One region of the Micromonospora sp. NPDC005206 genome, then DNA from elsewhere that is predicted to be linked to it. Evidence: riboswitches for the same ligand, from Rfam matches in the RefSeq annotation. Region 1 holds a riboswitch; the other holds the start of a gene.

What was found. A riboswitch is a leader RNA that binds a small molecule or an ion and turns the genes downstream of it on or off. The one in region 1 is predicted to bind thiamine pyrophosphate.
Region 2: linked by a shared signal. The riboswitch ahead of ABZU69_RS18640 (ECF transporter S component) and the one ahead of thiE (thiamine phosphate synthase) in region 1 are both predicted to bind thiamine pyrophosphate.

Annotation. Positions count from the first base shown of each region.
Region 1 is NZ_JBEXHU010000008.1:164,771-179,267, reverse strand. Features, by position in the region: gene ABZU69_RS14235 (ThuA domain-containing protein) at 1-1,598, opposite strand, end outside; TPP riboswitch at 1,910-2,019, shown strand; gene thiE (thiamine phosphate synthase) at 2,014-2,640, shown strand; gene thiO (glycine oxidase ThiO) at 2,634-3,848, shown strand; gene thiS (sulfur carrier protein ThiS) at 3,839-4,039, shown strand; gene ABZU69_RS14215 (thiazole synthase) at 4,036-4,815, shown strand; gene ABZU69_RS14210 (thiamine phosphate synthase) at 4,812-5,582, shown strand; gene thiD (bifunctional hydroxymethylpyrimidine kinase/phosphomethylpyrimidine kinase) at 5,579-6,364, shown strand; gene thiC (phosphomethylpyrimidine synthase ThiC) at 6,382-7,974, shown strand; gene ABZU69_RS14195 (hypothetical protein) at 8,032-10,908, opposite strand; gene ABZU69_RS14190 (cupin) at 10,986-11,294, opposite strand; gene ABZU69_RS14185 (LLM class F420-dependent oxidoreductase) at 11,291-12,241, opposite strand; gene ABZU69_RS14180 (ABC transporter ATP-binding protein) at 12,244-13,029, opposite strand; gene ABZU69_RS14175 (ABC transporter substrate-binding protein) at 13,301-14,332, shown strand; gene ABZU69_RS14170 (ABC transporter permease) at 14,435-14,497, shown strand, end outside.
Region 2 is NZ_JBEXHU010000011.1:197,492-211,988, forward strand. Features, by position in the region: gene ABZU69_RS18580 (metal ABC transporter substrate-binding protein) at 1-140, shown strand, start outside; gene ABZU69_RS18585 (metal ABC transporter ATP-binding protein) at 137-898, shown strand; gene ABZU69_RS18590 (metal ABC transporter permease) at 901-1,767, shown strand; gene ABZU69_RS18595 (metalloregulator ArsR/SmtB family transcription factor) at 1,811-2,107, shown strand; gene ABZU69_RS18600 (Fur family transcriptional regulator) at 2,107-2,505, shown strand; gene ABZU69_RS18605 (hypothetical protein) at 2,820-3,437, shown strand; gene ABZU69_RS18610 (hypothetical protein) at 3,448-3,615, shown strand; gene ABZU69_RS18615 (acyl-CoA dehydrogenase family protein) at 3,650-5,572, opposite strand; gene ABZU69_RS18620 (DUF6328 family protein) at 5,777-6,277, opposite strand; gene ABZU69_RS18625 (SIS domain-containing protein) at 6,414-7,163, opposite strand; gene ABZU69_RS18630 (AAC(3) family N-acetyltransferase) at 7,160-7,960, opposite strand; gene ABZU69_RS18635 (alpha/beta fold hydrolase) at 7,991-8,821, opposite strand; TPP riboswitch at 8,925-9,029, shown strand; gene ABZU69_RS18640 (ECF transporter S component) at 9,106-9,696, shown strand; gene ABZU69_RS18645 (ABC transporter ATP-binding protein) at 9,810-11,225, shown strand; gene ABZU69_RS18650 (energy-coupling factor transporter transmembrane component T) at 11,237-12,037, shown strand; gene ABZU69_RS18655 (hypothetical protein) at 12,115-12,516, opposite strand; gene gndA (NADP-dependent phosphogluconate dehydrogenase) at 12,962-14,404, shown strand; gene ABZU69_RS18665 (pirin family protein) at 14,446-14,497, opposite strand, start outside.

The sequences.
Region 1 (14,497 bases):
CTGTCCGCGTTGGCGTCCGGCCCGTAGTCCGCGACGTAGAGCGTGTTGGTCTTCGGGTCGGTGCCGATCCGGAACGGGTTGCGGAAGCCCATCGCGTAGATCTCGGGACGGGTCTTCTCGGTGCCCGGCGCGAAGAGGTTACCCGCCGGGACGGTGTACGTCCCGTCGTCCTCCGGGTGGATCCGGATCACCTTGCCGCGCAGGTCGTTGGTGTTGCCGGAGGTGCGCTGCGCGTCGTAGTCCTGGCGGCCCGGCCGCTCGTCGAGCGGCGAGTACGCGCTCGACTCGAACGGGTTGGTGTTGTCGCCGGTGGCCAGGTACAGGTTGCCGACACTGTCGAACGCCATGCTGCCGCCGGCGTGGCAGCAGGTGTTGCGCTGGGTGTCGACCCGCAGCACCTGCTTCTCGCTGGCCGGGTCGATGGTGTCGCCGGTCACGGTGAACCGGGACAGCAGGTTGCGCGCGATGCCGTCGTTCGGGGCGTGGTAGAGGTACACCCACCTGTTGGTGGCGAAGTCCGGGTCGAGCCGGATGCCGATCAGTCCGTCCTCGTTGCCGGTGAAGACGTCCAGGTCGAGGGCGGTGAACGTGCTGCCGGTGTCCGGCTTGACGACCTGCACCCGGCCGTCCCGCTCGACGTAGAAGACCCGCCCGTCCGGGGCGATGTCCAACTCCATCGGGTTGCTGGTGTTGCTGTCCAGGGTGACCTTCTCGAAGCTCGCGGTCTTCGAGGCGCCGCAGTCGGCGTCCGCCACCCCGGCGGCGGTCCGGATCCCGCCGAGCAGGTGGGAGAGGAACTCCGGCTCGGCGTACGACTCCCGGGTGTGCCCGCCCCCGGTGTACCAGGAACGGCCGCCGTCGAAGTCCTGGCACCAGGCGATCGGGTGGTCGGCGCCCATCGCACCGGCGCCCGGGGTGTAGCTCTTCTCGTCCAGGCTGGCCAGCACGTGCACGTCCGGCCGGGGGTTGGTCTGGTAGTTGTACCACTCGTCGAAGCGGGACCAGCGGTCCGGAAGCTCGGCGGTGGACGGGTGGGCGTGGTCCTCCACCTTGACCGTGGCCTGCTGGTTCGCGGGGTGGTTGGCGAAGTACGCGCCGACGAGGTCGCCGTACCAGGCCCAGCTGTACTCGGTGTCCGAGGCGGCGTGGATGCCGACGTAACCGCCGCCGGCACGCACGTACCGCTCGAACGCGGGCTGCTGCTCGGCGTCCAGCACGTCGCCGGTGGTGGAGAGCCAGATCACCGCCCGGTATTTCGCCAGATTGGCGTCGGTGAACGCGCCACCGTCCTCGGAACTGTCCACGGTGAATCCGTTGGCCTCGCCCAGTTGTTGGATCGCGGCGAGCCCGGTGGGAATGGAGTCGTGGCGGAAGCCGGCCGTCTTGGAGAACACCAGGACGGAGAAGGGATCGGCCGCAGCCTTTGGCGCCTTCGGCGGCACCTGGCTGACCGGGGCCGCGGCCGGCGTGTTTCGCGGGGGGACCTGGGCGGCGGCCGGAGCCGCCTGGGCGGGCAGCCCGAACAGAGTTGTCGAGGCCAGGGCCAGGGAGATCAGGGTCGCGGTGATGGGTACTCGGGCACGACGAGAATGGGACACGCCGCCTCCTATGTCGCGGTGGACAGGGATCGCGGGGGCCGGCTCGCCGAAGACCGTCCCAGATGGAGCCGGTGCGAATGCCGTGCCAGGGCAACCACGCCAGCATTTTGTCGAATCGCTGAACAAATTAATTCGGTTGGATCAATGTCCGGCAAGATGCCGGCGGGTAACGGTTCTGCAACGGTGGGCGACATTCCGAACAGGACCGCATGAAGCGCCCAACGGATCTCGCCGAGCGGTGTGGTTTTCGCCCGCCGGCCGCCGGCCGACCCCGCCTTGGCAGACGGCCGGAACTGTCGTACGGTGACACGCAAGTAACCCACGGGAGTCCGGTGTACCGGGCTGAGAGGGGGGCTGACAGCCCCCGACCGTCGAACCTGATCCGGGTAATGCCGGCGCAGGGAGGAGCGTTGCCGTGCCGTCCCTCGGGCGACTGCATCTGATCACCGACACCCGACCCGGGCGGGATCCACTCACCGTGGTCCGGGCCGCCCTCACCACGGCCCGAGCCGACCTGGTGGTGCAGGTCCGGGTCGAGGACTCCGCCACCGACCGCGAGGCGTACGACCTGGCCCGGCGGGTGCTCGCGCTCTGCGCGCCGTACAGGGCGACCTGCCTGGTCAACGACCGGTTGCACGTGGCGTTGGCGGTGTGCGCCGCCGGTGGACACGTCGGTGCCGACGACCTACCGGTCGCCGCCGCCCGCCGGGTGCTCGGCCCCACCGGCGTGCTCGGGGCCACCGCCCGGGCACCGGAGACGGCGATCGAGGCCGTCGCCGCGGGAGCCAGCTACCTGGGCGTCGGGCCGTGCCACGCCACCAGCACCAAGGCCGGGCTGCCGGACCCGATCGGCCCGGCGGGGGTACGGGCGGTCAACGACGCGGTCGACGTTCCGGTGATCGCGATCGGTGGGGTGACCGCCGCCCGGGTGCCGGCGCTGCGAGCCGCCGGGGCGTACGGGGTGGCGGTGGTGGGCGCGGTATCCGCTGCCGCCGACCCGGCCCGGGCCACCGCCGAGCTGCTCGGGGCGCTGACGTGTTAACAGGGGGCCCTTCCTCTACAGAATCCGTTAACAAGGGGCCCTTCCTTGCGGACGTGGCGGTGGTGGGGGCGGGGCCGATCGGGTTGGCGATCGCCTGGCGGTGCGCCGCCCGCGGACTTCGGGTGGTGGTGCACGATCCGTCCCCCGGGTCGGGGGCCTCGGCGGTGGCCGCCGGGATGCTCTCTCCGGTGGCCGAGGCGTACTTCGGTGAGCGGCAGCTGACCGGGCTGCTGCTGGCGTCCGCCGCCCGGTGGCCGGCGTTCGCGGACGAGCTGACCGAGGCGAGCGGCGTCGAGCTGGGCTACCGGACCGAGGGCACCCTGCTGGTCGGGCTGACCGCGGACGACCTGGCCGAGGCGCGCCGGCTCTGGGCGTACCAGCAGGGGTTGGGCCTGCCGGTCACCCCGCTGCGCCCCACCGAGCTGCGCGACCGCGAGCCGGCGCTCGCGCCGCGGGTGCGCGGCGGGGCACTCGCGCCCACCGACCACCAGGTCGACCCACGGTTGCTGGTGCCGGCGCTGCGCACGGCCGCGCAGCGGGCCGGCGCGGTGCTCGCCCCGCGGGCGGTCCGTTCCCTCGCCGAGGTGGACGCCCGGGTCACCGTGGTCGCCGCCGGCTGCGGCGCCGCCGCCCTCACCGGCCTGCCCGTGCGGCCGGTGAAGGGCCAGATCCTCCGGCTACGCGCGCCCGGCGGCGCCGCGCCGGGCTTCCGGCACGTGATCCGGGGGTACGCCGACGGCGAGCAGGTCTATCTGGTGCCCCGCGCAGACGGCGAGGTGGTGCTCGGCGCGACGGTCGAGGAGCGGTCGGACACCACGGTCACCGCCGGCGCGGTGCTGCGCCTACTCCGTGCCGGCGTCGACCTGCTCCCCGAGCTGGCCGAGTACGACCTGGTCGAGACGGTCGCCGGGCTGCGTCCGGGCACCCCGGACAACGCGCCGATCCTCGGGCCGCTGTCCGACCGGCCGGACGTGCTGGCCGCCACCGGGCACCACCGGCACGGCATCGTGCTCACCCCGGTCACCGCCGACCTGATCGCCGACCTGGTCACCACCGGCGTGCCCGATCCGCTGCTCACGCCCTTTCACCCGGGCCGGTTCGCCGCCGCCGGCCCGGATCCCACCAGCGCGGCCGGTCGGCTGGCCGGGCCTGGTGCGGCCGATGTCGGCGCACCTGATCGGACGACAGAGGAGGACCGGTGGAGTTGACGGTGAACGGGACCGGGCGCAGCGTCCCCGGTGGAGCGTCGGTGGCCGATCTGGTCAGCGACATCGCGCCGCAGCAGCGCGGGGTGGCGGTCGCGGTCAACGGCGAGGTGGTGCCCCGAACCGGCTGGCCGACCACGGCGCTGCGCGACGGTGATCGCGTCGAGGTGCTCGCCGCCGCGCAGGGCGGGTGACCGGCGTGCCGTTCGAGCTGGGTGGGGCGACGTTCACCTCGCGGCTGATCCTCGGCACCGGCGGCGCCGCGAACCTGCACGTGCTGGAGCAGGCGATCCGGGCGTCCGGCACCGAGCTGGTCACTCTGGCGCTGCGCCGGGTGGACACCGCGCCGGGCAGCGCCGGTGGGCTGCTGGAGCTGCTGGACCGGTGCGGGGTACGGCTGCTGCCGAACACCGCCGGCTGCCACACCGCGACCGAGGCCGTGAAGGTGGCCCGGCTGGCCAGGGACGCGTTCGACACCGACTGGATCAAGCTGGAGGTGATCGCTGACGAGCGGACCCTGCTGCCCGACGGGGTCGAGCTGCTCCGCGCCGCCGAGGAGCTGGTCGCCGACGGATTCACCGTGCTGCCGTACACCAGCGACGACCCGGTGCTCGCCCGCCGGCTGGCCGACGTGGGCTGCGCCGCGGTGATGCCGGCCGGCGCGCCGATCGGCTCGGGGCTCGGCATCGGAAACCCGCACCACATCCGGCTGATCCGGCAGGGCGTGGACGTGCCGGTGATCCTGGACGCCGGCATCGGCACGGCGTCCGACGCGGCGCTGGCGATGGAGCTGGGCTGCGACGCGGTGCTGCTGGCCAGCGCGGTCACCCGGGCCGCGGACCCGGTCGCGATGGCGACCGCGATGCGGTACGCGGTCGAGGCGGGTCGGCTGGCCGCTGGCGCCGGCCGGATCGCCCGCCGCTTCCACGCCCTCCCGTCCACCCCCGACGAGGGAAGACCCGACCTGTGACCCCCGAGCGCGTCCCGCCCGGGTGCCCGGCAACCCTGCCGTCGGGCGTTGTCGTGCTGACGGATCGGCGGGTGGCGCGGGGGGCGCTCGATCAGGTGGTGGCGGGGGCCGTTGCCGGGGGAGTGCGCTGGGTGGTGCTGCGGGAGAAGGACCTCCCCCGCGCCGAGCGCGCCGCCCTCGCCGCCGACCTGCGCGCGATCCTCGCCGATGCCGGCGGAACCCTGATCGTGGCTGGCCCCGACCCGCTCGGCGGCGACGCCGTCCACCTGCCCGCCGCCGGCCCGTACCCGCCCCCGACCCACCGGCTGGTCGGCCGCTCCTGCCACAACCAGTCCGAGCTGCACCGGATCACCACCGAGAACTACGCCACCGTCTCCCCGGTCTACCCCACACAAACCAAACCCGGCTACGGCCCACCCCTGCACCCCGAGGGCCTGCGAAAGCTGATCCAGGCCAGCCCAACACCGGTGCTGGCGCTGGGCGGCGTGGAAACCCCAGATCAGGTGATCGCCTGTATCGAGGGGGGAGCAGCAGGAGTCGCGGTACTAGGCGCAGTCATGCGAGCCGAAGACCCAACCGAAGCAGCCACCACCCTGACCAGGGCCTTCACGAAGGCGGTCACCCCGATGACGCAAACCCGGCGCGGAGGCGCCCAGGTCCCCACGACGGGGCTGCGGCCGACCGTGCCCACGCAGGGATCAAGCCTGACCGCCCGGAGTGGGCACGGTCGGCCGCAGCCCCAAACCGCAACCAAGGAGGAGCCGTGACACCGACCACAATCCTCACCATCGCCGGCTCCGACTCCGGAGGCGGCGCCGGCATCCAGGCCGATCTCAAGGTCTTCGCGGCGCTCGGCGCGTACGGCACCAGCGTCCTCACGGCGGTCACCGCGCAGAACACCCGGGGCGTCGACGCCGTCCTGCCGCTGCCCCCGCGCACGGTCACCGAGCAGCTGGACAGCGTGCTCGCCGACTTCACGGTCTGCGCGGTCAAGACCGGGATGCTCGGCAATCCCGCCGTCGCCGACGCCGTGGCCGAGGCCGCCCGGGACGGCCGGCTGCCCCAGCTCGTCGTCGACCCGGTGCTGGTGGCCACCAGCGGCCACCGGCTCGGCGTGGTGAGCGCGGTCGAACGGCTCCTGCCGTACGCCAGGGTGGCGACGCCGAACTGCGCGGAGGCCGCCGCCATCACCGGACGCCCGGTGGACGACGTGGCCGGGATGGTCGCGGCCGCCGAGGCCCTCGCGGCCGGCGGCCCGAAGTACGTGGTGGTCACCGGCGGTGACCTGGACGCGGGCGAGGCGGTCGACGTGCTGCACGGCGGCGGCCACACCACCCTGCTGCGCGCACCCCGGGTGGACACCCGGCACACCCACGGCACCGGGTGCTCGTTCTCGGCGGCGATCGCCGTGCGGCTCGCGCTGGGCGATCCGGTGCCGGCGGCGGTGGGGGTCGCCAAGGAGTACGTGCTCCGCGCACTGACTGGAGCGCGGGGTTGGGAGCTGGGTGCGGGCCGTGGGCCGCTGGATCACTTCGGCTGGTCCGCTTGATCACCAGGGAGGCTGTCATGCAGGCACGAGGCAAGGTGTACGTCGAGGGGTCACGGCCCGATGTCCGGGTGCCGTTCGCGGAGGTGGCGCTGACCGGTGACCATCCGCCGGTGCGGCTCTACGACACGTCCGGTCCCGGCTCGGACCCGGAGGTGGGGCTGCCGCCGCTGCGCGGGCCGTGGATCGCCGAACGGGGTGACGTCGCCCCGGCGCGGGGCGCGGGTACGCCATTGGCCGGGGCGGACGGGCGCCGACCGACCCAGCTCGCCTACGCGCGGGCCGGCGTGGTGACGCCCGAGATGGAGTTCGTGGCGATCCGAGAGAACGTCGACCCGGAGCTCGTCCGCGCCGAGATCGCCGCCGGCCGGGCGGTGCTGCCGCTCAACGTCAACCACCCGGAGTGCGAGCCGGCGATCATCGGCAAGGCGTTCCTGGTCAAGGTGAACGCCAACATCGGCACCTCGGCGGTCAGCTCGTCCGTCGCCGAAGAGGTGGAGAAGCTGACCTGGGCCACCCGCTGGGGTGCGGACACGGTGATGGACCTGTCCACCGGCAAGCGGATCCACGAGACCCGCGAGGCGATCGTGCGGAACTCGCCGGTGCCGATCGGGACGGTGCCGATCTACCAGGCCTTGGAGAAGGTCGGCGGCGACCCGGTGAAGCTGAGCTGGGAGGTGTTCCGGGACACCGTGGTCGAGCAGGCCGAGCAGGGCGTGGACTACATGACGGTGCACGCCGGGGTGCTGCTGCCGTACGTGCCGCTCGCGGTGAACCGGGTGACCGGGATCGTCTCCCGGGGCGGCTCGATCATGGCGGCCTGGTGCCTGGCGCACCACGAGGAGAACTTCCTCTACACCAACTTCGCCGAGCTGTGCGAGCTGCTGGCCCGCTACGACGTGACCTTCTCCCTCGGCGACGGGCTGCGGCCCGGCTCCATCGCCGACGCCAACGACGAGGCGCAGTTCGCCGAGCTGCGCACCCTCGGCGAGTTGACCAAGGTCGCCTGGGAGCACGACGTGCAGGTGATGATCGAAGGGCCCGGGCACGTGCCCATGCACAAGATCAAGGAGAACGTGGACCTCCAGCAGGAGTGGTGCCACGAGGCGCCGTTCTACACGCTCGGCCCGCTGACCACCGACATCGCGCCGGCGTACGACCACATCACCTCGGCGATCGGCGCCGCGATGATCGGCATGTTCGGCACCGCGATGCTCTGCTACGTCACCCCGAAGGAGCACCTGGGCCTACCGGACCGCGATGACGTCAAGGCGGGCGTGATCGCGTACAAGATCGCGGCGCACGCCGCGGACCTTGCCAAGGGCCATCCCGGCGCGCAGGCGTGGGACGACGCGCTGTCCAAGGCGCGGTTCGAGTTCCGCTGGGAGGACCAGTTCAACCTGTCGTTGGACCCGGAGACGGCGCGCTCGTACCACGACGCCACGCTGCCCGCCGAGCCGGCGAAGACGGCGCACTTCTGCTCGATGTGCGGCCCGAAGTTCTGCTCCATGAAGATCACGCAGGAGCTCAAGGAGTACGCGGCCCGCGGCATGAAGGACAAGTCGGCGGAGTTCGTCTCCGGCGGTGGAAAGGTCTACCTGCCGCTGGCCTGATCCGCCTACCCCGCGCCGGCCGCCCGTGCACAGGCGAGCCCGCGCGGGGCTGCGGGGTCAGTCGCGGTGGTGTCGTCCGGTGGAGCGCAGCGAGCAGCGGCCGTTCTCCTGCTCCGGCTCGTTGTCCGCCACCGGCTCGCTCAGGCCGCTGACCCAGTCGACGAACTCCTCGTCCTGTGCCGGCAGCGGCTCGGTCGCCTCCGGTGCGGCCGGGCTCTCCTCGTCGGCGCGGGACCGGTTGCGGCGGAACAGGCCGCCGAGCCGTCCCCGGCGGGAGGGCTGCTCCGCGTCGTTGCCGGCGCCCGGTGCGGCGTCGGCGCTCGCCGGACCGTCGGTATAGACGCCGGTCTGTTCCGGCACCAGCGGAGCGGCCGCGGTCGGGGAGGCCTGTCCCGCCGCAACGGTCGGAACAGGCTCGGCGGCCAGGTCCGGCGTGCCGGCCGCCCGTCGCCATCGGGTGGCCGCCCGGTCCGACGCGCTGCGCGGGACAGCCGGTGTGGCTGTGCCGTTCGGTGTGGCGGTGCCGTTCGGGCTCGACGCTCCGGCGGGAGGTGCCGGGTCGCCGGCCGAGGGCGAGTCGGTCGACGCCGGCCAGGTGGCGCCCGCCGAACTTTCCAGCGGGTCTGCCGCCCCCTCGCGGCGTGCGGTGGTGAACGCGTCCCAGGTGCTGGCCCTGCTCAGGTCCGGCAGGGGTGCCCGGTGCCGGGGGCGCAGCGTCCGCTCGGTCGGCTCCTCCGGGCTGATCGGGGTGTCCGATGCGGAAGGTTCCGGGGCGCCGGCCTGTGGAGGTGCCGTCCACGCCGGGGTGACCGGCCAGGCTGGCGCGGCCGGGGTCCACCGATCCGCCTCCGGGGTGGCTGCCGCCGGCCGGATCAGAGGTCCGGCGGGACCACTCGCGGTCGCGGACCGTTCGGTGTCGGTGTCGGTGGTCCGGGGCGCGACCGCGGCTGCGGAATCACCGCCCGGGTCGGCCGCCGTCGGGCCGATGGTGGCGGGGCTCGCAGGGCCGGTGGTGGCGGCCGGGGTCGCCGCGGGCGTCCCGGCTACCGGACCGGGCTCGGTGCCCGGGGCGTCCTCGCCGGGGCGGGACCCGTCGGTGGCCGTGCCGGTGCCGTCGGTGGCCTTGGCTGGCCGGGTGGTTCTTCTGGCGCGGCCTGCGGTCGTGGACCTGCCCGGGTCGGCGGCGACCTCCGGGTCGGACGGCGTCGTACCGTCGGCCAAGTCTGCGGTCGTGGCGGCCGGTGCGGCCTTCGGCTTGCGGGTCCGGCGCGGCTTGGGCGCCGGTGCGTCGGCCGTGCCGTCACCGGCAGTGCCGGCGCTCTCGTTGGTCGTCCCCGCGCTGGTCGTGCCGGTGCTCTTGCTCGCCGCGCCCGTGCTGGTCGTGCCCGCGCTCGCTGTGGTCGTGCTCGCGCTCGCTGTGGTCGTCTCCGGGCTCGCGCTGGTCGCGGCGGTGGTGCCGTCGATGGTTGAGTGGTGGCTCGTCGCGTCTTCGCCGGTCGGCTGGGCCGTGCCGGTGGTGGCCGTCGCCGCGGTGCTGGTCGAGCCGTCGTCGCCCGGACCGCCCTTCGGAGCGGTGGGGTTCGGAGCGGTGGGGTCGACGCCGACCGGACCGTCCTGGGCCGGGTCGTCGGTGCTCGGCCCGCCCCTGCTTGACGTGGTCGTGGCCGGCTCGCCCCTGCTTGCCTTGGTCGCGGCCGGCTCGTGCGTAGTGGCCGTCGTCGCGGGGTCACCGAGGTTGTCGCTGTGGTGGCGGGGACCGCCGGCCGGTCGGGGCAGGGGAGTGCCGGTCGGGTGAGCCGGCACCGACCCGTGTTGGCCGATTCCCGAGGTCGCCGGCCAGTCCCAGTGGGCCGGGACGGTGCGGACGGCACCGGTGCTGTCGGCGGCGCCCGGGTCACGTCCGGTGCTGTCGGCGGCGCGCGGGTCACGTCCGGCGCCGGCGCTGGCCAGGTCCGTGCCGGTGGACTCGGCGGCGCCCCGGTCGTCTGCCGCGTCTGCCGCGTCGGCGCCGGGTAGGGCCGGGCCGGCGGGCAACGGGCGCAGGATGTCGGTCGGCTCGATCGCCCGTCGATCGGCGGTGCGGGTACGCGCCGGCCAGCGCAGCAGGGCGGCGGCGGCCGCGCCGAGCGCGCCGGCGAGGATCGCGATCAGCGCGCCGTAGTAGGGGGTGGTCTGGTAACGATCCACCGCGTCGCCGGGACCGGCGGTCAGGTAGGCGAACGCCACCAGCGCCGGGCCGGCCACCCCGGTGGCCCCGCTGACCAGGGGGACCTGGCCACGCCAGCGGGCCAGGCCGGCGGTCGCCACGCCGGCCAGCAGCGCCGTGAGCGGCAGCAGGACCAGCGCCAGCCGTTGCGCCGCGCCGTCGTCCAACCAGCTCGGCTCGAGGACGCCGAGCCGGACCGTGGGCAGCGGGCCGACCGTGCCGAGCGACGGCAGGACGGAGACCAGCGCCAGCACCCAGACCGCACCGGCCACCGCCGCCATGTTCCAGCCCAGCTCGGGCCGGAGCAGGACGGCGATCGCCGCGCCGGCCCCGATCACCGCGCCGAGCACGGCGCAGATGCCGACCGCCCAGACCGGGTCGACGGAGATCAGTTCGGCTGCCCGGGCGGGCTGCATGCAGAGCGGAGCGACGACGGTGGCGCCGAGCGCGGCCGCGGCGCCGATGGCCAACTGCCGGCCGGTGCTGACCGGCGCGGCGTCCCGGCGGGCCAGGCGTCCGGTGAGGACGGCACCGGCAACGGCGGCGTTCGCGGCGAACCAGCCCACCCAGACGAGCTGGGCCGGCCACTGATTGACGGTCGTGCCGGTGAAGGCGCCGGTGAGTCGGACGATGCCGAATCCGTACGCGACGCCGAGCTGGCCGGCTCCGGCCAGCACGCTCACCCCGAGCGCCGTGAGCAGCAGTCTGCCCCAGGTCCGAAAGGCCATGTCCGGCACGTTACGCACCTGGTACACCCGATCGCCACCGGCGCGCCGCGCGGCGCGCCGGCCCGCTCCCGGCGGGTCTACTTGAGTTCGACCAGCCGGGCCAGGTACGTCGTATCTCCGACATTGGTGAGCATGTGTACGGCGCCGGGGTCCCGGTAGACCACTCCGCCGGTGGGTTCGTCGGCGTCGATCAGGGTGCCGTCGACCGTCTGCACGACGTTCTTCGCGCCCTCGATCGCCACCACCAGGTACGGGTGGTCGTGCCGGTGCAGCGGCTGCCGCTCGCCCGGTTCGAGCCGGATGTGCCAGACCCGGACCCGGTCGTTTTCGTACACGATCTCCTGGCCCACCGGCCCGAGCTTGGTCCCGTCGAACACGTCGGTCATCGTTCTCCGTCCAGTTGCGGGAGCACCTCGGCGGCGATCAGCTCGAGGTGGTCCAGGTCAGCGAAATCGATCAGGCGTAGGTGTACCCGGGTGGCCCCAACCGCGGCGAACTCGCCGATCCGCTGCACGAGTTGCGCGGGCGAGCCGACCACCGGGTCCTCCGGAGGTAGCGCGCTCTTCTCGTGCAGTGGCGCGGCCCGTCGCTTCGCCTCGGCGTCGGTCCGCCCGACGGCCACCACGATCCCGGCGGAGAGCACCAGCGGCGCCCGCCCGGACTCCGTCCGGCCGCTGCGGTCGCACGCCTCGCGCACCCGGTCGTACGCCTTCGCGGTCTCCGCCACGGACTTGAACGGCATGTTGAACTCGTCGGCGTACCGGGCGGCCAGCTCGGGGGTGCGCTTGGGGCCGCGCCCGCCCACGATGATCGGCGGCCCGGGCACCTGCACCGGCTTGGGCAGGGCAGGTGCGTCCACCAGCCGGTAGTGGTCGCCGGTGTAGCTGTACGTCGCGCCCGGCGGCGTCCGCCACAGCCCGGTGATCACCTCGAGCTGCTCGGCCAGCCGGTCGAAGCGTTCGCCGACCGCCGGGAAGGGGATGCCGTACGAGATGTGCTCGCGCTCGTACCAGCCGGCGCCGATGCCCAGCTCGACGCGGCCACCGCTCATCTGGTCGACCTGCGCGACCATCACCGCCAGCGGGCCGGGGAGCCGGAAGGTGGCCGACGTGACGAGGGTGCCGAGCCGGATCCGCTCGGTCTCCCGGGCGAGCGCGGCGAGGGTCAGCCAGGCGTCCGTCGGGCCGGGCAGGCCCGGGTCGGCGCCCATCGACTGGTAGTGGTCGGCGCGGAGGAAGCCCTCGAAGCCGCCCGCCTCGACCATCCGCGCGAACCGGAGCTGGTCGTCGTAGCTGGCGCCCCGGTGCGGCTCCGTGAAGACGGACATCCGCATGTCTATCGTCCTTCCGCACCGGCCGCGGCCGGCTGGTCGCGTTCCATCAACAGCTCGTGCAGGTCGGCGCTGACGCTGGCGACGTCAGCGAGGTGGGCATTGCGGCCCAGGGTGCGGGGTCGGGGGATGGTCACCTCGACGACCTTGCGGATACGGCCGGGGCGGGGGCTCAGCACGACCACCCGGTCGGCGAGCAGCACCGCCTCGTCGATCGAGTGGGTGACGAAGACGATGGTCGGCTTGTTCTCCATGTGCACCCGCTGGAGTTCGCCGGAGAGTTCCTCGCGGGTGAGCGCGTCCAGCGCGGAGAACGGCTCGTCCATCAGCATCACCCGGGGCTCGCCGATCAGCGACCGGCACAGCGACACGCGCTGCTGCATGCCACCGGAGAGCTCGTGTGGCAGTCGCTTCTCGAAGCCGGCGAGCCCGGCCACGTCGAGCAGCTGCCGGGCCCGCTCGCGGTGCTTGGCGCGGCTCCAGCCGAAGATCTCCACGGGCAGGAGAACGTTGTCCAGGACGGTGCGCCAGGGCAGCAGCGCCGGCTTCTGGAACAGCATGGCGATGTCCCGGCGGGGCCGGGTGATCGGTGTCCCGGCCACGGTGATCTCGCCGGCGCTCAGCGGGAGCAGCCCGGCCACCAGCCGCAGCAGGGTGGACTTGCCGCAGCCGGAGCGGCCGAGCACGGCGACGAACTCGCCCTCGGCGACGTCGAGGTCGATGCCCCGCAGCGCCTCCACCCGGCCGGATCGGCCCTCGAAGGTACGGGACACCCCGGACAGTCGGATCATCTCGGGCGGACCTCCGCTGAGTGGACGGTCAGGAATCTGGCAAAGGCTAGCCGGCTCATCACCTAATCGCACCGTCCGGGGTGGTCGTCAGGTTGTTTCCGTTCCGCAACCCGATACGCCTGGCGTCGCAAAGGTGGGTTTCTCGTACGCTGTGCCCGCGAAGAGTCCCCTCACAATGGCGGTGCCCGGCTTCCACCCCTCCTGCCGGTTCCGCCGCGACAACCCCCTCCGGTGGCCTGCCGGCCCCGGTCGGAAAGGACATGGTGCACTGATGAGAAGGCTGACCCGTACGGTCGCTACGGCCGCGCTGGCCACCGCCCTCGCCCTTGTCTCCGCCTGCAGCAGCGGGTCGGATTCGGCCGACGACGCCAAGGGCGGCGACAGCAAGACGCTGGAGAAGGTGACCTACCTCACCTCCTTCGGCCAGTTCGGCCGTGACTCCTACGCCTGGGTGGCGAAGGAGAAGGGCTTCTTCAAGGAAGCCGGCTTCGACGTCGAGATCAAGGCAGGTCAGGGCACCGGTGGTGTGATCCAGACCGTCGTAGGTGGCCAGGCCGACTTCGGTCCGATCGACCTCACCGGTGGTCTGCTCCAGGTCGGCAACGGCCAGGCGAGGGACTTCACTGTTGTGGCCGCGATCCAGCAGCGCACCATGGCCGGCATCGCCACGCTCGAGGGCAAGAACATCGCCTCCCCGAAGGACCTGGAGGGCAAGAAGCTCGCCGACACCCCCGGGTCCGTGGTCCGCAACCTCTTCCCGACGTACGCCCGGCTGGCCGGCGTGGACGTCAACAAGGTGACCTGGGTCAACGGTGAGGCGCAGCAGCTGATCGGCACCCTGGCCTCCGGGTCGGTGGACGGCATCGGCCAGTTCGTCGTCGGCCAGCCGACCATCGAGGCGGTGGCCAAGAAGAAGGCCGTCATGCTGCCGTACAGCAACGTGATGCAGGACCTCTACGGCAACGTGCTGATCACCTCCTCGAAGATCGCCAAGGAGAAGCCCGAGATGGTGAAGCGGTTCACCACGGCGCTGCTCAAGGGCCTGGAGTACAGCCTGGCGAACTCCAAGGAGGCCGCCGAGATCCTGAAGAAGAACGTGGACGCCACCAACACGGCGTCCGCCGCCGCCGAGCTGGAGCTGATGGCCGCGTACGTGCGCTCCGGCAACTCCGGTACCGCCATCGGCACGCTGGACAGCGGCCGGGTCGCCAAGAGCATCGCGATCCTGCAGGGCGCCGGCGCGCTGAAGCAGAACATCACCCCCGAGCAGGTCATCGACTTCAGCCTCGCGCCGAAGGCCTGATCGTCCGGTCGTCACCAGGGGGTACGTCCCACCGGCTCCGGTGGGGCGTGCCCCCGTCGCTCGTCGGCCCCGGTGGGGCCGCGGCATATCGAGGAGGACAAGATGACCGACGTCCGGTCAGCGGAGCCGGTGGCGGAAGTGCCCGCGCCCCCGGGCGCCGGCACC
Region 2 (14,497 bases), on a different contig from region 1:
AGACCATCGCCGGTCAGGTCGGCGCGCGGACCGCGGTGCTGGACCCGATCGAGGGGCTCGCCGCCGGCAGCGGCGCGGACTACCTTTCGGTCATGCGTACCAACCTGCAGACCCTGCGGACGGCGTTGAGCTGCTCGTGAACGCACCCGTCATCACCGTCGAGCACGGGGCGGTCGGCTACGACGGCCGCCCGGTGCTCCGGGACGTCTCGCTCACCGTGACCGCCGGGGAGGTGGTCGCGGTGCTCGGCGCCAACGGCTCCGGCAAGTCCACGCTGATCCGGGCCGTGCTCGGGCTGGTGCCGCTCGGCGGCGGCTCGATCACCCTCTTCGACCGGCCGTTGCGCCAGTTCCGCCAGTGGCAGCGCATCGGGTACGTCCCGCAGCGCCTGGGCGCCGGCGGCGGCGTGCCGGCCACCGTCCGTGAGGTGGTGGCCTCCGGCCGGCTGGCCCGCCGGGGGGTTCTCCGCCCACCGGGCAGGGCCGACCGGGCCGCCGTCGACGCCGCACTGCGCGCGGTCGGGCTCGCCGACCGTGCCGCGGACCCGGTGTCCACCCTCTCCGGCGGCCAGCAGCAGCGCACGCTGATCGCCCGCGCGCTGGCCGGCCAACCGGAGCTGCTGATCCTCGACGAGCCCACCGCCGGCGTGGACGCGGCCAGCCAGGAGGCGTTCGCCGGGGCGCTGCGCGACTTCGTCGCCGGCGGCGGGACGGTGCTGCTGGTGGCCCACGAGCTGGGCCCGCTGCGACCGGTGATCAGCCGGGCGGTCGTCGTTCACCAGGGCGGCATCTGTCACGACGGTGCGGTGCCGGACCCGGCCGGCCATCACGCGGAGCCCGACCACGACCATGTGCACCCGCACGGTCCCGACGAGCCCGCCGGGCTGTGGAGCAACTGAGCATGGAACTCTTCCAGTACCCCTACATGCAGCGCGCCCTGATCGGCGCGCTGGTGATCGGCCTGGCCGCGCCGGCGCTCGGCATCTACCTGGTGCAGCGCCGGTTGGCGTTGATCGGCGACGGCGTCGGGCACGTGGCGTTGACCGGCGTTGGCGCCGGCCTGCTGCTCAACCGCTCGCCGGTGCTGGTGGCGGTGATCGTGGCCACCATCGGGGCGATCGCCATCGAGCTGGTCCGCGCCCGCGGGCGTACCTCCGGCGACCTGGCCCTGGCGCTGCTCTTCTACGGCGGCATCGCCGGTGGCGTACTGCTGGTCGGGCTCTCCGACGCGACCAGCACCAACCTCAACGCCTACCTGTTCGGGTCGCTGACCACCATCCAGGCCAGTGACCTGATCACCATCGCGGTTCTCGGCGCGGCGATCCTCGTCACCATGATCGCGCTGCGGCCGGCGCTCTTCGCGGTCTGCCACGACGAGGAGTACGCCCGGGTGTCCGGCCTGCCGGTGCGTACGCTCAACCTGCTCATCGCGGTGACCACCGCGATCACCGTGACCATCGCGATGCGGGCCGTCGGGGTGCTGCTGATCAGCGCGCTGATGGTGGTGCCGGTGGCCACCGCCCAACAGGTCACCCGGGGGTTCCGCAGCACGATGACCGCCGCGATGGCGCTCGGCTTCTTCGCCGCCGGCTCCGGCGTGTGGGTGGCGGCCACGGCGGACACGCCGCCGGGCGCCTCGGTGGTGCTGCTGGCGATCGCCTCGTTCCTGGTGGTGGCCGTGGCGGGTGGGGTCTGGCGGGCGTTGCGCCGCCGGGCCGCGCCGGCCGCCGCGCCGGCGCCGGAACCGCACGAGGTTGTGCTGGGGTGAACCTGATCAGCGGGATGTCGCCGATATTGGTTACCGTTGCAGGGTGACCAGCGCGACGGGCTACGAGGGGTTCGATGGGGCCAGCGAGTTGCTTCGCGCCCTGTCGGCGCCCATCCGGCTGGCCATCGTCAGTGAGCTCGCCGACGGCGAGCGGTGCGTGCACGAGCTGGTGGAGAAGCTCGGGGCCGCGCAACCGCTGGTCTCCCAGCACCTGCGGGTGCTGCGCGGCGCGGGCGTGGTGCGGGGTTCCCGCCGTGGGCGGGAGATCGCCTACAGCCTGGTCGACGAGCACGTCGCGCACATCGTGGCGGACGCGGTCAGCCACGCCGGGGAGGGATGATGAGCGAGAGTGGCGCCGCGGTGCGCAACACCCGGCAGCGCTCGGCGGTGAGCGCGCTGCTCGCCGAGATGGAAGGCTTTCACAGCGCCCAGGACCTGCACGCGATGCTGCGGCAGCGCGGCGAGCGGGTCGGCCTGACCACGGTCTACCGCACACTGCAGGGGCTGGCCGACGCGGGCGAGATCGACGTGATGCGCCCGCCGGGCGGCGAGCACCTCTACCGCCGGTGCAGCGAGGGGCACCACCACCACCTGGTGTGCCGAGCCTGCGGGAACACGGTCGAGGTGGCCGGCCCGGCAGTGGAGAGCTGGGCTGACCGGGTCGCCGCCCAGCACGGCTACGCCGACGTCAGCCACACCCTGGAGATCTTCGGCACCTGCCCGGCCTGCGCCCACTGACCAACGCCCCGGCCACCCTCCGCACGCCCTCCCGGGCCCGGCCACCCTCCGCACGCCCTCCCGGCCCGGGGCACCCTCCGCGCGCCCTTTGCTCTGCTTCTACCCACGCAACAGCGGCCGGCCGAAAGTGTTGCGCCAGTTGAAGCAGAGCAAAGGCGCTGGGTAATGCCGCCCGCGCCGGCGGCGGACGACGCTTCGACGGGTGAACCAGCCGCATCCACGGATCACCAGCACCGGCTTCGAGGTGGGGTCCGTGGACGTGGTGGGCGGGACGACGAGTGTCGTGCCGGGCTGTTCGTGGCACGCTGTCCGGCGTGAAGATCTACGCCGATCGCTTTCCCACCGCCGCCCGCCAGTTGCTCACCGATCTGCTCGTCGTCGCCTGGGTGTACGTCGCGATCCGCGGCGCGCTCTGGCTGCACGACCTGGTGCAGAAGCTCGCCGTACCCGGGCAGAAGCTGGAGGGCGCCGGCACCGGGCTCGCCGACAACCTGGGCGACGCCGGCAGCAAGGTCGGCCGGGTGCCGCTGGTCGGCGACGAGCTGACCGCGCCCTTCCAGCGGGCCGCCGATGCCGCCCGGTCGCTCGCCGACGCCGGCCGTGACCAGCAGCACCTGGTCGACCAGCTCGCCCTCGCCCTCGCCATCGCAGTGCTGATCTTCCCGCTCGGGCTGGTGCTGTTCGGGTGGCTGCCCCTGCGGGTCCGCTGGATGCGCCGGGCCTCCTCGGCCACGAAGCTGGCCGCGGGGCCGGCCGGCCGGGACCTGCTCGCCCTGCGCGCGCTGGCCACCCAGCCACTGGGCCGGCTGACCCGGATCGCGCCCGACGTGGCCGAGGCGTGGCGGCGCGGTGACGACGACACCGTCGACGCCCTGGCCGCGCTGGAGTTGCGGCAGCTCGGCCTGCGCGCCAGGAGCCGAGCGGCCCGCTAAGGTCGTCGGCGTGTTCTACTTCCTGGTCGTCATCGCCGTCCTGCTGCTCGGCTACGCCGCGGTCCTGGTCTCCTTCGTCCGACGGGGCAGGAAGATCCCGCCCGCGGCGTACCTGGGTCTGGCGGTGCTCAACGGCCTGATCCTGGCGGCGGTGCTGGCCTGGGCGGTCGCCCGCTGACCGCCCGGCACGGCGACGCGCCGGGCGGCACCGGTCACGGCTTCGGCGGGATACGGCGGCGGACGTCGTCGGCGGCGGACGGACCGGGTGCCCAGCGGGCCACCCAGGGCAGCTCGTCGGACGGGGTGATGACGCCCTCCTCCAAGGCCGCGTAGCGGCCGTCGAGGATGCGCTTCGCGGCGGCGGTGTCGACCGAGTCGGTGTTGTCCCACAGGGCGGCGAACAGCGCGTCCACCCGGACCCGGGCCTGCCGGCAGAACAGGTCGGCCAGCTCGACGTTCTCCGGCCGGCTGTCCCTCTCGGCGGACGCCCGGACGCAGACCGCGGACATCGCGAACAGCTCCGCGCCGATGTCCACCACCCGGCCGAGGAACGCCTGCTTGCGCTCCATCTTTCCCTGCCAGCGGGACATCGCGTAGAACGTCGACCGGGCCAGCTTGCGCGACGAGCGCTCCACCTGACGCAGGTGCGCGGCCAGCGGCCCGAACTCGGCGTACGCCGACGGGCTCTGCCCGCGGCCGACGGCCAGGGTGGGCAGCCACCTCGCGTAGAAGGCCCCGGCCCGGGCCCCGGCACGGGCCTTGCGGCCCCACCCCGCGTCCGGGTCGATGATGTCGCCGGCCACCGACAGGTGTGCGTCGACCGCCTCCCGGGCGATCAGCAGATGCATGATCTCAGTGGAGCCCTCGAAGATCCGGTTGATCCGCAGGTCGCGCAGCATCTGCTCGACCGCGGCCGGTCGTTCGCCGCGGGCGGCCAGCGAGTCGGCCGTCTCGTACCCCCGGCCGCCCCGGATCTGGATCAGCTCGTCGGCGATCTTCCAGGCCATCTCGCTGGCGTACAGCTTGACGAGCGCGGCCTCGATCCGGATGTCGTTGCGGTCGTCGTCGGCGAGCAGGCAGCAGAGGTCGAGCATGGTCTCCATGGCGTACGTGGTGGCGGCGATGAAGGCGAGCTTCTGGGCGACCGCCTCGTGCTCGCCGACCGGTCGGCCCCACTGGACCCGGTCGGCGGACCACTCCCGGGCCACGTTCAGCGCCCACTTGCCTGCGCCCACGCACATCGCCGGCAGTGACAGCCGGCCGGTGTTCAGCGTGGTCAGGGCGATCTTCAACCCCTTGCCCTCGCCGCCGATCACGTTCTCGGCGGGCACGAACACGTCGTGGAACCGGGTGAGGCTGTTTTCCAGGCCGCGCAGGCCGATGAACTCGTTGCGCCGCTCCACGGTGATGCCCGCGCTGTCGCCGTCCACCACGAACGCGGTGATCCCGCCGCGCCGCCCCTCGGTGGCCGGCACCCGGGCCATCACCACCAGCAGGGTGGCGACGATGCCGTTGGTGGCCCAGAGCTTCACGCCGTTGAGCCGGTAGCCGGTGCCGTCCTCGGTCGGCTCGGCGGTGGTGGCCAGGCGGGCCGGGTCGGAGCCGACGTCCGGTTCGGTGAGCAGGAACGCGGACACCTCGCCGGCGGCGAGCCGGGGCAGGAAGCGCTGCTTCTGCTCGGCGGTGCCGAACATCTTCAGCGGCTGCGGCACCCCGATCGACTGGTGCGCCGAGAGCAGCGCGCCGATCGCCGGGCCGACCGAGCCGGCCAGCATCAGCGCTCGGCAGTAGTGCAGGTTGCTCAGCCCGAGACCGCCGTACCCGCGGTCGATCTTCATGCCGAACGCGCCGAGGTCGGCCAGCCCGTGGAACACCGCGTCCGGAATGGACGCGTCGCGCTCGATGGCCGCGCCGTCCACTTCAGAGGCAAGGAAGGCGCGGAACCGGCCGAGGAACTCGTCGGCGCGGGCCACGTCGTCCGGGTCGGACCGCGGCCACGGGTCGATCAGGTCGAGCCGGAACCGGCCGAGGAACAGCTCCTTACCGAAGCTGGGCCGGTCCCACGCGGACTCGCGAGCCGCCTCGGCGACCTGCCGGGCCTCCTTCTCGGAGACCTGCCCCGCCTCCTTCGGCAACGGCGCTGCGGCGCCGGCGGTGTTCGGAGCGGTGCCGGGATCGGGGCCGTCCGCTGCCGGTCGGCCGTTCTGCGTCGTGGTCACGGCTGCCCCCTCGAACCTCGGTGCGGCTGCGTCGACGTGCGCGACTACCGTCACGCTACCCCCGGGTGTTACTCAGGGGTAGCGGTCCGTGAAGATCGAGTTCGATACCTGGCCCCGGCCTCAGCTGGCGAGGGTGCGCGGGTCGTCATCGTCGTCGTCGATGTCGTCGTCCCCCCAGCTGCGCCGGGAGAACGGCAGGGCCACCCAGAACGTGAGGAACCAGAGCGCGGTCAGCGCGCTGAGCACGAACGCGATCGGCCGGTCCAGCACGAAGTCGGTGATCAGCAGCACCGCGCTGACCATGGAGATCAGCATGAAGGCGAGGCCGCCGCTGGCCATCCGGTGCGCGAACCGGACCAGCTCCGGCTTACGCCCCTGCCGGAACAGCGCCCGGTGGAACGCCACCGGCGAGATGATCAGCGCCGTGGCGGCGGCCGCGGCGAGCAGCGCGACGATGTAGACGTCCCGCTGGAACTCGGTCGTGCGACCGAACCCGTTGCTGAACGGCAGGGTGAGCAGGAAGGCGAAGAGGATCTGCACGCCGGTCTGGGCGACCCGCAACTCCTGCAACAGGTCGGCGAAATTGCGCTGCCAACGCTGCTTCTCGGTCTCCTTGGACACGCGCTACCTCCGGTGCGACGGTACTGCCGGCGGTACGGGCCGCCGCCAGCAAGGCAAGTGCCCCACCCGGTCGAGCGCGAAACAGGTTCACGACACCCCGACCGCCGCCGGGGCACCGGCCCCTCCCGGACGAGCCTCAGGAGCCGCGCCGGATGCGGCCCGCGTACCGCGCCTCCAGCGCCGTGTTGTGGGCGTCGCCGTCCGGGATGTTCGCCGACAGGTAGACCGGGGGCCGCTCCCCCGCCGCCAGCAACCTGGCCACCACCTCCACGGTGACCTGCTGGGCCAGCAGCGCCGCCGTGATCGAGGAGACCGCGCCCACCGCGCCACCGCCGGGCAGCGGCAGCGTCGCGTCGCCGTACGGCGCGCCGTTGTCGAGCACCACGTCGGCGAGGTCCGCCAGCTTGCGCCCGGACGGGTGGCGGGAGGTCATCCGGCCGGAGTGCTGTGCGGAGGTGATCGCCACCAGTCCGTGGCCATGCTGCTTGACCAGCGTGGCGAACTCCACCATCGCGCCGTTGACCCCGGAGTTCGACGCGAGCACGAAGACGTCGGTGGGTCGCACCGGGGCCAGCTCGTAGAGCCGGTGCGCCACCGCCGGGTCCCGCTCCAGCAACGGGCCGAGCCGGTCGGCCGGTTCGCCGCCGAGCAGCACCAGGTCGCGCAGCGCGATCCGGTTGGTCGGCACCAGACCGCCCGCCCGGCCGGCGATCTCCATCGCCAACGCCTCGGAGTGCCCGGTGCCGAAGGCGTGCACCACCCCGTCAGCGCGCACCGCGTCGGCGATCAGGTCGGCGGCCCGCCCCACCGCCGCCCGCTGACTCGCGGCCACCCGGCCGATCGTCTCGGTCACCACGGCCAGGTAGTCCTCGGCACTCACCGTCATGCGTCCTCCGTCGTCCGGTTGCTGGCGAGCCATTGCACTGCGAAGTCGACCGCCGCCCGCTGGCGCATCAACCTCCCGGTCCCGGTGCCGACCCGTCCGGTACGGACCGCCCCGGTCGCCTCCAGGTCCCGGCCCAACGCGTCGAAGTCGGTCTCGTCGAGCCGTACGTCCTGCCACCACACCCATTCGCGGCCACCGTCGGCGGTGCGTACCGCCGCGCCCAACTGCTCGTGGGGTGGGGCCGGACGGCGGTACTCGGCCAGGTGCAGCGAGGTGTTCACCGCGTGGTCCACACCGAGCAGCAGCACGTGGGCGTCGAGGTCGTAGAGCCGGGCCAGTGGGGAGCCCTCACCGAGCATGTCGGCCCGGGTGTGCCCGGCGACCACCTGTTCGGCGGCCGGGCCGAGGGCGGCGAACGACACGTGGGGATGGGAGCTGCGCAGCGCTCCGGGCCAGCCGCGGACCGTCTCGGCGAACACGCCCATGAATCGGCTCGGGGTGACCGCCGGATCGAATCCGGGCATCTCGGCGCGGATCAGCGGCCACCAGTCCACCGGCACCGGCGGGTCGCGCCACTGCGCGGGGTCGCTGTTGTCCGGGGTGTGGGTGGGCACCACGATCGTGCCGTCCGGGCCGAGCGCGTCGCGCAGGGCGAGCACCAGCGCCTGCGGACCACCGCAGACGAAACCCAGCTGACGCAGCCCGGCGTGCACCAGCAGCGTCCCGCCGGGGCGTACGCCCAGCATGCGCAGTTGCGCGGCGATCGAGCGCCGGGTCCCCGGCCCGCCGGCGTCCATCGTCACGGTGTGCCTCCCGACCGCCATGGCTCAGGCCGTTCCGCTGGTTCGGGCCAGGATCGCCTCGGCCAGCGGGCCCGGCGCGGCGTCCGGGATCCAGTGGCTCACGCCGGGCAGCTCGACGAAGCGGTAGTCCCCGGTGACGTTGGCGGCGCACGCCTCGGCGGCGGTCCGGCCGATGGCGATGTCCCGGTCGCTCCACACGTACGTGGTGGGCACCGCGACCGGGCCGACGCCGGCCAGGTCGGCGCGGGACATCGCCCGGTACCAGTTCAGCGCCGCGGTGAGCGCGCCCGGCTCGCGCATCGGGTCGGCGTAGTGGTCCACCCGGGACGCGTCGCCCACCCCGGTGAGCAACTTGCGCAGTGCGGTGGCGTTCCACGCCAGCAGCACCTTCTCCGCCTTGCCCGGCTTACGGAACAACGCGATGTACGACGAGCGCGCCTTCTGCTGGCCGTCGGTGGCGAGCGCGTGCGCCATGGCTGCCGGATGTGGCACGGACACCGCGGTCAACGTACGGACCCGCTCGGGGTGCCGGGCGGCCAGCGCCCAGGCCACGATCGCACCCCAGTCGTGGCCGACCAGGTGGACGGCGTCCAGCCCGAGCGCGTCCAGCACCGCCACCGCGTCGGCGACCAGTTCGGGGATCCGGTAGTCCGGGACCGCCGCCGGCCGGGCGCCCGGCGAGTAGCCCCGCTGGTCCAGCGCGTACGTGCGCAGCCCGGCTGTGTGCAGCGCCGTCGCGGCCTCGTCCCACTCGCCGGAGTGCTGGGGGAAGCCGTGCAAAAGCAGGACGGGCGCGCCGTCCGGCGGACCACCGGCGCGTACGTCGAACCTGAGACCCCGTGCGTCAACCCGCATGATCGTCAGCCTACCCAGCCGAAGTCTCCTGAACCGGACCCTGCGGCGGGACGCCCTGCTGGGCCGGTACCCCTGGTCGGTGCTAGCGTCAGCGAGACAACTTCACATCCGACAGGGGAGCGCACAGCGCTGAGAGTGCGGGCACGCCCGCAGACCCTCGAACCTGATCTGGGTAATGCCAGCGCAGGGAGTTCGGTCGACCTCCAGCCGCGCCGCCGTCCGGTGCCACCGGGCGCGCGGCGTGCGTCTTCTCCTGGTTCGCAGTCAGAACTGGGAGCATTCACATGAACCACAGCGACACCAACCGCTGGCGCACCATCGACATCGTGGTCGCCTCGGTGATCGCGGTCGCCTTCGGCGTCATCTTCTGGGCCTGGGGCCTGGTCTGGAGCGCCACCGAGGGGGCGTTCGCCTTCTTCCCGCCGGCACAGACGCTGATCTACGGCGTCTGGCTGATGCCGGCCGTGGTGGGCGGCCTGGTCATCCGCAAGCCCGGCGCCGCGCTCTACTGCGAGACGGTCGCCGCGGTCCTCTCCGCGCTGCTGGGCAGCCAGTGGGCCGGCACGGTGATCCCGCAGGGCATCGTGCAGGGCCTCGGCGCCGAGTTGGCCTTCGCGGCCTTCCGGTACCGCTCGTTCCGGCTGCCGACCGCGGCGCTGGCCGGCGCGCTGACCGGGCTCAGCGCCGCGCTGTTCGACTTCTTCGTCTGGAACGCCGAGTACGAGCTGGTCGACTACCGCATCCCGTACGCGCTGCTCACCATCGTCAGCGCCACCGTGATCGCCGGCGTCGGCGGTTGGGTCCTCACCCGCGCGATGGCAGACACCGGCGTCCTGGACCGCTTCCCGGTCGCCCGCGACCGCGCCGCCATCTGACCCCCACGTCTTCCCCGTTGATCAAGAGGTTTGCGTCAACAAGGGGCGGCGAACTGACGTAAACCTCTTGATCAACGACGTGAGAGCGGCCCGGGCGGGGGAAGGGGGGTGTGGTGAGCGGGGTCCAGCTACGGGGGTTCGGGTGGCGGCACGCCGGGCGGCTCGCGTGGGCCGTACGCGGTGTGGACCTGCGGGTCGAGGCTGGGGAGCGGGTGTTGTTGCTCGGCCCGTCGGGGGCCGGCAAGAGCACGCTGCTCAGCGCGCTGGCCGGGCTGCTGCCGGAGGACTCCGGCGAGCAGGAGGGCACCGTCGAGATCGATGGGCTCGACCCGCGCAAGGGTCGGGAACGGGTCGGCATCGTCTTCCAGGACCCGGAGACCCAGCTGGTGATGGCCCGTAGCGGCGACGACGTCGCCTTCGGGCTGGAGAACCGGGGGGTGCCGACGGACGCGATCTGGCCCCGGGTGGACGAGGCGCTGCGCCGGGTCGGCTTCCCGTACGACCGGGACCGGCCCACCGCCGCGCTCTCCGGCGGCGAGCAGCAACGCCTCGCCCTCGCCGGTGCGCTGGCCCTGCGCCCCGGCCTGCTGCTGCTCGACGAACCGACCGCCAACCTCGACCCGGCCGGGGCAGACCTCGTCCGGCGGGCGGTGGCCGGCGCGCTGGACGCCGACACCACGCTGGTCCTGGTCGAGCACCGGGTCGCCGAGGCGCTTCCGCTGGTCGACCGGGTGGTCGTCCTGGAGCCCGGCGGCGGGGTCCGCGCGGACGGCCCGCCCGCGGCGGTCTTCGCCGCGCACGGCGCCGCCCTCGCCGCCGAGGGCGTCTGGGTGCCGGGTCATCCCGTGGCCATCCGGCGGGCGACCGCCGCCCCCGGCGAGCTGCTGCTCACCGCCGACCGGCTCGGCCTGCCACCCCGGCTGGCCCCCACCGACCTGGCGGTACGCGCCGGCGAGGCGCTCGCCGTGCGCGGGCCGAACGGGGCCGGCAAGTCGACTCTCGCGCTGCTGCTCGGTGGGCTGCTCCGGCCGGGTGCCGGCCGAGTCACCGCGTCCGCCGAACTGGCCGGGCCGGACCACCGCACCGCCCCGCACCGGTGGCGGGCGCCCGCGCTGGCGCGACGGATCGGGTCGGTGTTCCAGGACCCTGAGCACCAGTTCGTCACCAGCACCGTCTTCGACGAGCTGGCGCTCGGCCCGCGCCGGACCGGCCAGCCCGAGGCGGCCGTCAAGGAGACCGTGGCGGGGCTGCTGGACCGGCTGCGGCTGACCCGGCTCGCCGCGGCCAACCCGTACACCCTCTCCGGTGGGGAGGCCCGGCGGCTGAGCGTGGCGACCGCCCTGGCCACCGCGCCCCGCCTGCTGATCTGCGACGAACCCACCTTCGGTCAGGACCGGCGGACCTGGCGGGAGCTGGTCGATCTCTTCGCCGATCTCCGCGACGCCGGGCACGGCGTGGTCACCGTGACCCACGACCCGGACTTCGTCGCCGCGCTCGCCGACCGCACCGTCACCCTGGAGCGATCGTGACCGGCCGCTCGATGATCAGCATCGAGCCGGTCGCCGCGCCCGGTGCGCCGCTGGCCCGCCGTAACCCGGTGGCGAAGGTCGCCGCCGCGCTGGTCTTCTCGTTCACCCTGCTGGCCACCCTGGACCCGGTGGCCCCGGCGATCGCCATCGCCGTCGAACTCGCCGTGCTGCCGCTGTTCGGCATCCGTTACGGGGTGCTGGCCCGGCGGGCCTGGCCGCTGCTGGTCAGCGCCGTCGGCATCCTGGTCACCCTGGTGCTCTTCGCCTCCGACCGGTCCGGTCGGGTCCTGCTGGACGCGGGGCCGGTGCTGGTGACCACCGGAGTGCTGCTCACCGCGCTCGGCCTGATCCTGCGGGTGCTCGCGGTCGCACTGCCCGGCGTCATCGTCTTCGCCACCACCGACCCCACCGACCTGGCGGACGCGCTGATCCAGAACGCGAAGGCGCCGGCCCGGTTCGCCATCGGGGCACTGGCAGCGTTCCGGCTGGTGCCGCTGCTCGGTCAGGAGTGGCAGATGATCAGCATGGCCCGGCGGGCGCGGGGCGTCGACGCCGGACGTAACCCGGCGGCGAAGCTGCGGCTGTTCGCCTCGACCGGGTTCGCGCTGCTGGTCGGGGCGATCCGTCGGGGCACCCGACTGGCCGTGGCGATGGACGCCCGCGGTTTCGACGCCGGCACCCCCCGCACCGTGGCCCGCCGTCAGCCCTTCGGCCTCGCCGACGGACTGCTCATCGCCGGAGCGGTCGCGCTGGCCGGCGCGGCCCTGACGGTGAGCGTGCTGCTCGGCACCTTCCGCCCCCTGCTGGGCTGAGGCTCCCCCACGATCCTGCGGTTGCCGCCCCCGCTGCGGCGGAGGCGGCAACCGCGATTCTCGCGGGGCGGGGCCGGTCAGCTGCGGCGGAAGGCGTAGCGGCGAGGTTGACCGGCTCGCTGGCTCTTGCCACCGGCGGAGCGGGCCGCCCCGGGCAGCGGCGGGCCGGCCTTGGGCGCCGCCGACCGCCCGGCCACCGACGACGCGTCGACCACCGGGGGAACGTCCAGCGCCGCCGGCACGTCGACCACCACGGGCACGTCGATCGCCGCCGGCACCTCGACGGCCGGTGGCACCCCGACCGGCCGGGCCGGCTCGACCGGTATCGCCGGCAGGGCCGACTTGACCGGCAGGGCCGGCAGGTCGGACCGGGTCGACACGGCCGGAAGCGGGCCGCGGCCGGCCGCCGGCTCGGTGCCGGGCCGCGTCAGTGCGGGAGTACGGGACGACTTCTTCTTCGGGTTGCGCCTGGCAGGCATCCGGGCCTCCTTCGTGCCGACCCGTTCCCGCGTTCCGCGGTCGGTCGGCTCGGCTGGTGACCGTCGCACCGCGACGGTCGAGAGGGAAGGGACTGCTCACCGGGGTCGGGCAGGGCCAGCACCGCCGCACGGCGGGTGGGGATGCGGGACGCCCGGGAGCGCTCGGACCGCGGCGCGGGGCGGCGGGCCGGCTCGGAAATGGGGCGTCAGTTACGCATGCCCGCACGCTATCCCGTGGGCGGGCACCGGCGCATCCGTTTTCCCCGACAGCATCGGCGGCCTGCTGGCCGACGCGCTCAACACGACGGTGACCGCGTGGAGAATCGGCTGGTCCGGGGCCGAGCGCCACCGGCCGGTGACTGGCTGTCGACGAGGCGGCCCGCTCCGCCGCGCACCGCGATACGGTCGCAGCACGGCAGTACGACGGTGAGAGGTGGCGGCACGGATGGCTGAGCAGGCGACGGCGCAGATCGGCGTGACGGGGCTGGCGGTGATGGGCCGCAACCTGGCCCGCAACCTGGCCCGCAACGGCTTCACCGTGGCGGTGCACAACCGTTCGCCGGAGCGCACCCGCAGCCTGGTCGCCGAGCACGGCGACGAGGGCACGTTCGCGGCCGGCGAGTCGATGGCCGACTTCGTGGCGTCGCTGGAACGGCCCCGCGCGGTGATCGTGATGGTCAAGGCGGGCGCCCCCACCGACGCGGTGATCGACGAGCTGGTGCCCCTGCTGGAGGAGGGCGACATCGTCGTCGACTGCGGCAACGCCCACTTCGCCGACACCCGCCGCCGCGAGGAGGCGTTGCGCGGGTCCGGGCTGCACTTCGTGGGCACCGGCGTCTCCGGCGGCGAGGAGGGCGCGCTGCTCGGGCCGAGCATCATGCCGGGCGGTTCGGTCGAGTCGTACGCCAAGCTCGGCCCGATGTTCGAGAAGATCTCCGCCCACGTGGACGGGGTGCCGTGCTGCATGCACGTCGGGCCGGATGGCGCCGGGCACTTCGTCAAGATGGTGCACAACGGCATCGAGTACGCCGACATGCAGCTCATCGCCGAGGCGTACGACCTGCTCCGGGCTGGCCTGGGCGCGGAGCCGGCGGAGATCGCGGAGATCTTCCGTGACTGGAACAGCGGCGAGCTGGAGTCCTTCCTCATCGAGATCACCGCCGACGTGCTGGCGCACCGCGACGCCGCCACCGGCCAGCCCTTCGTGGACGTGGTGCAGGACCGGGCCGAGCAGAAGGGCACCGGGCGGTGGACGGTGCAGAGCGCGCTGGACCTGGGCGTGCCGATCACCGGGATCGCCGAGGCGACCTTCGCCCGCTCGCTCTCCGGGCACGTCGACCAGCGCGATGCGGCCCATCGGGCGTTCCCGGACGCCGGCGAGAGGTGGCAGGTGGCCGACCGGGAGGCGTTCATCGAGGACGTCCGGCGCGCGCTGCTCGCCTCGAAGATCGTCGCGTACGCGCAGGGCTTCGACCACATCCGCGCCGGGAGCCAGGAGTACGACTGGGACATCGACCTCGGAGGCACGGCGACCATCTGGCGGGGCGGCTGCATCATCCGCGCCCGCTTCCTGAACCGGATCCGTGAGGCGTACGACAAGCAGCCCGACCTGCCCACGCTGCTGGTGGCGCCGTACTTCGCCGACGCGGTCGCGGCCGGCGTGCCGAGCTGGCGGCGGGTGGTGGCCGACGCGGTCCGGGCCGGGGTGCCGACGCCGGCGTTCTCGTCGTCGCTGGCGTACTTCGACGCGCTGCGCGCCGAGCGCCTGCCGGCCGCGCTGATCCAGGGTCTGCGGGACAACTTCGGCGCGCACACCTACCAGCGCGTCGACCGCGAGGGCTCGTTCCACACCACCTGGGCGGGAGACCGCACCGAGTCCCCGGCCTGACGGCCCGCCGCCTGGCCCCTCTCCCGACGTCGAGTGCGGGGTCAGGCGATGGTGGCGTGCATCTCCCAGACGAGGATCTCGGCCGGCTCGTCG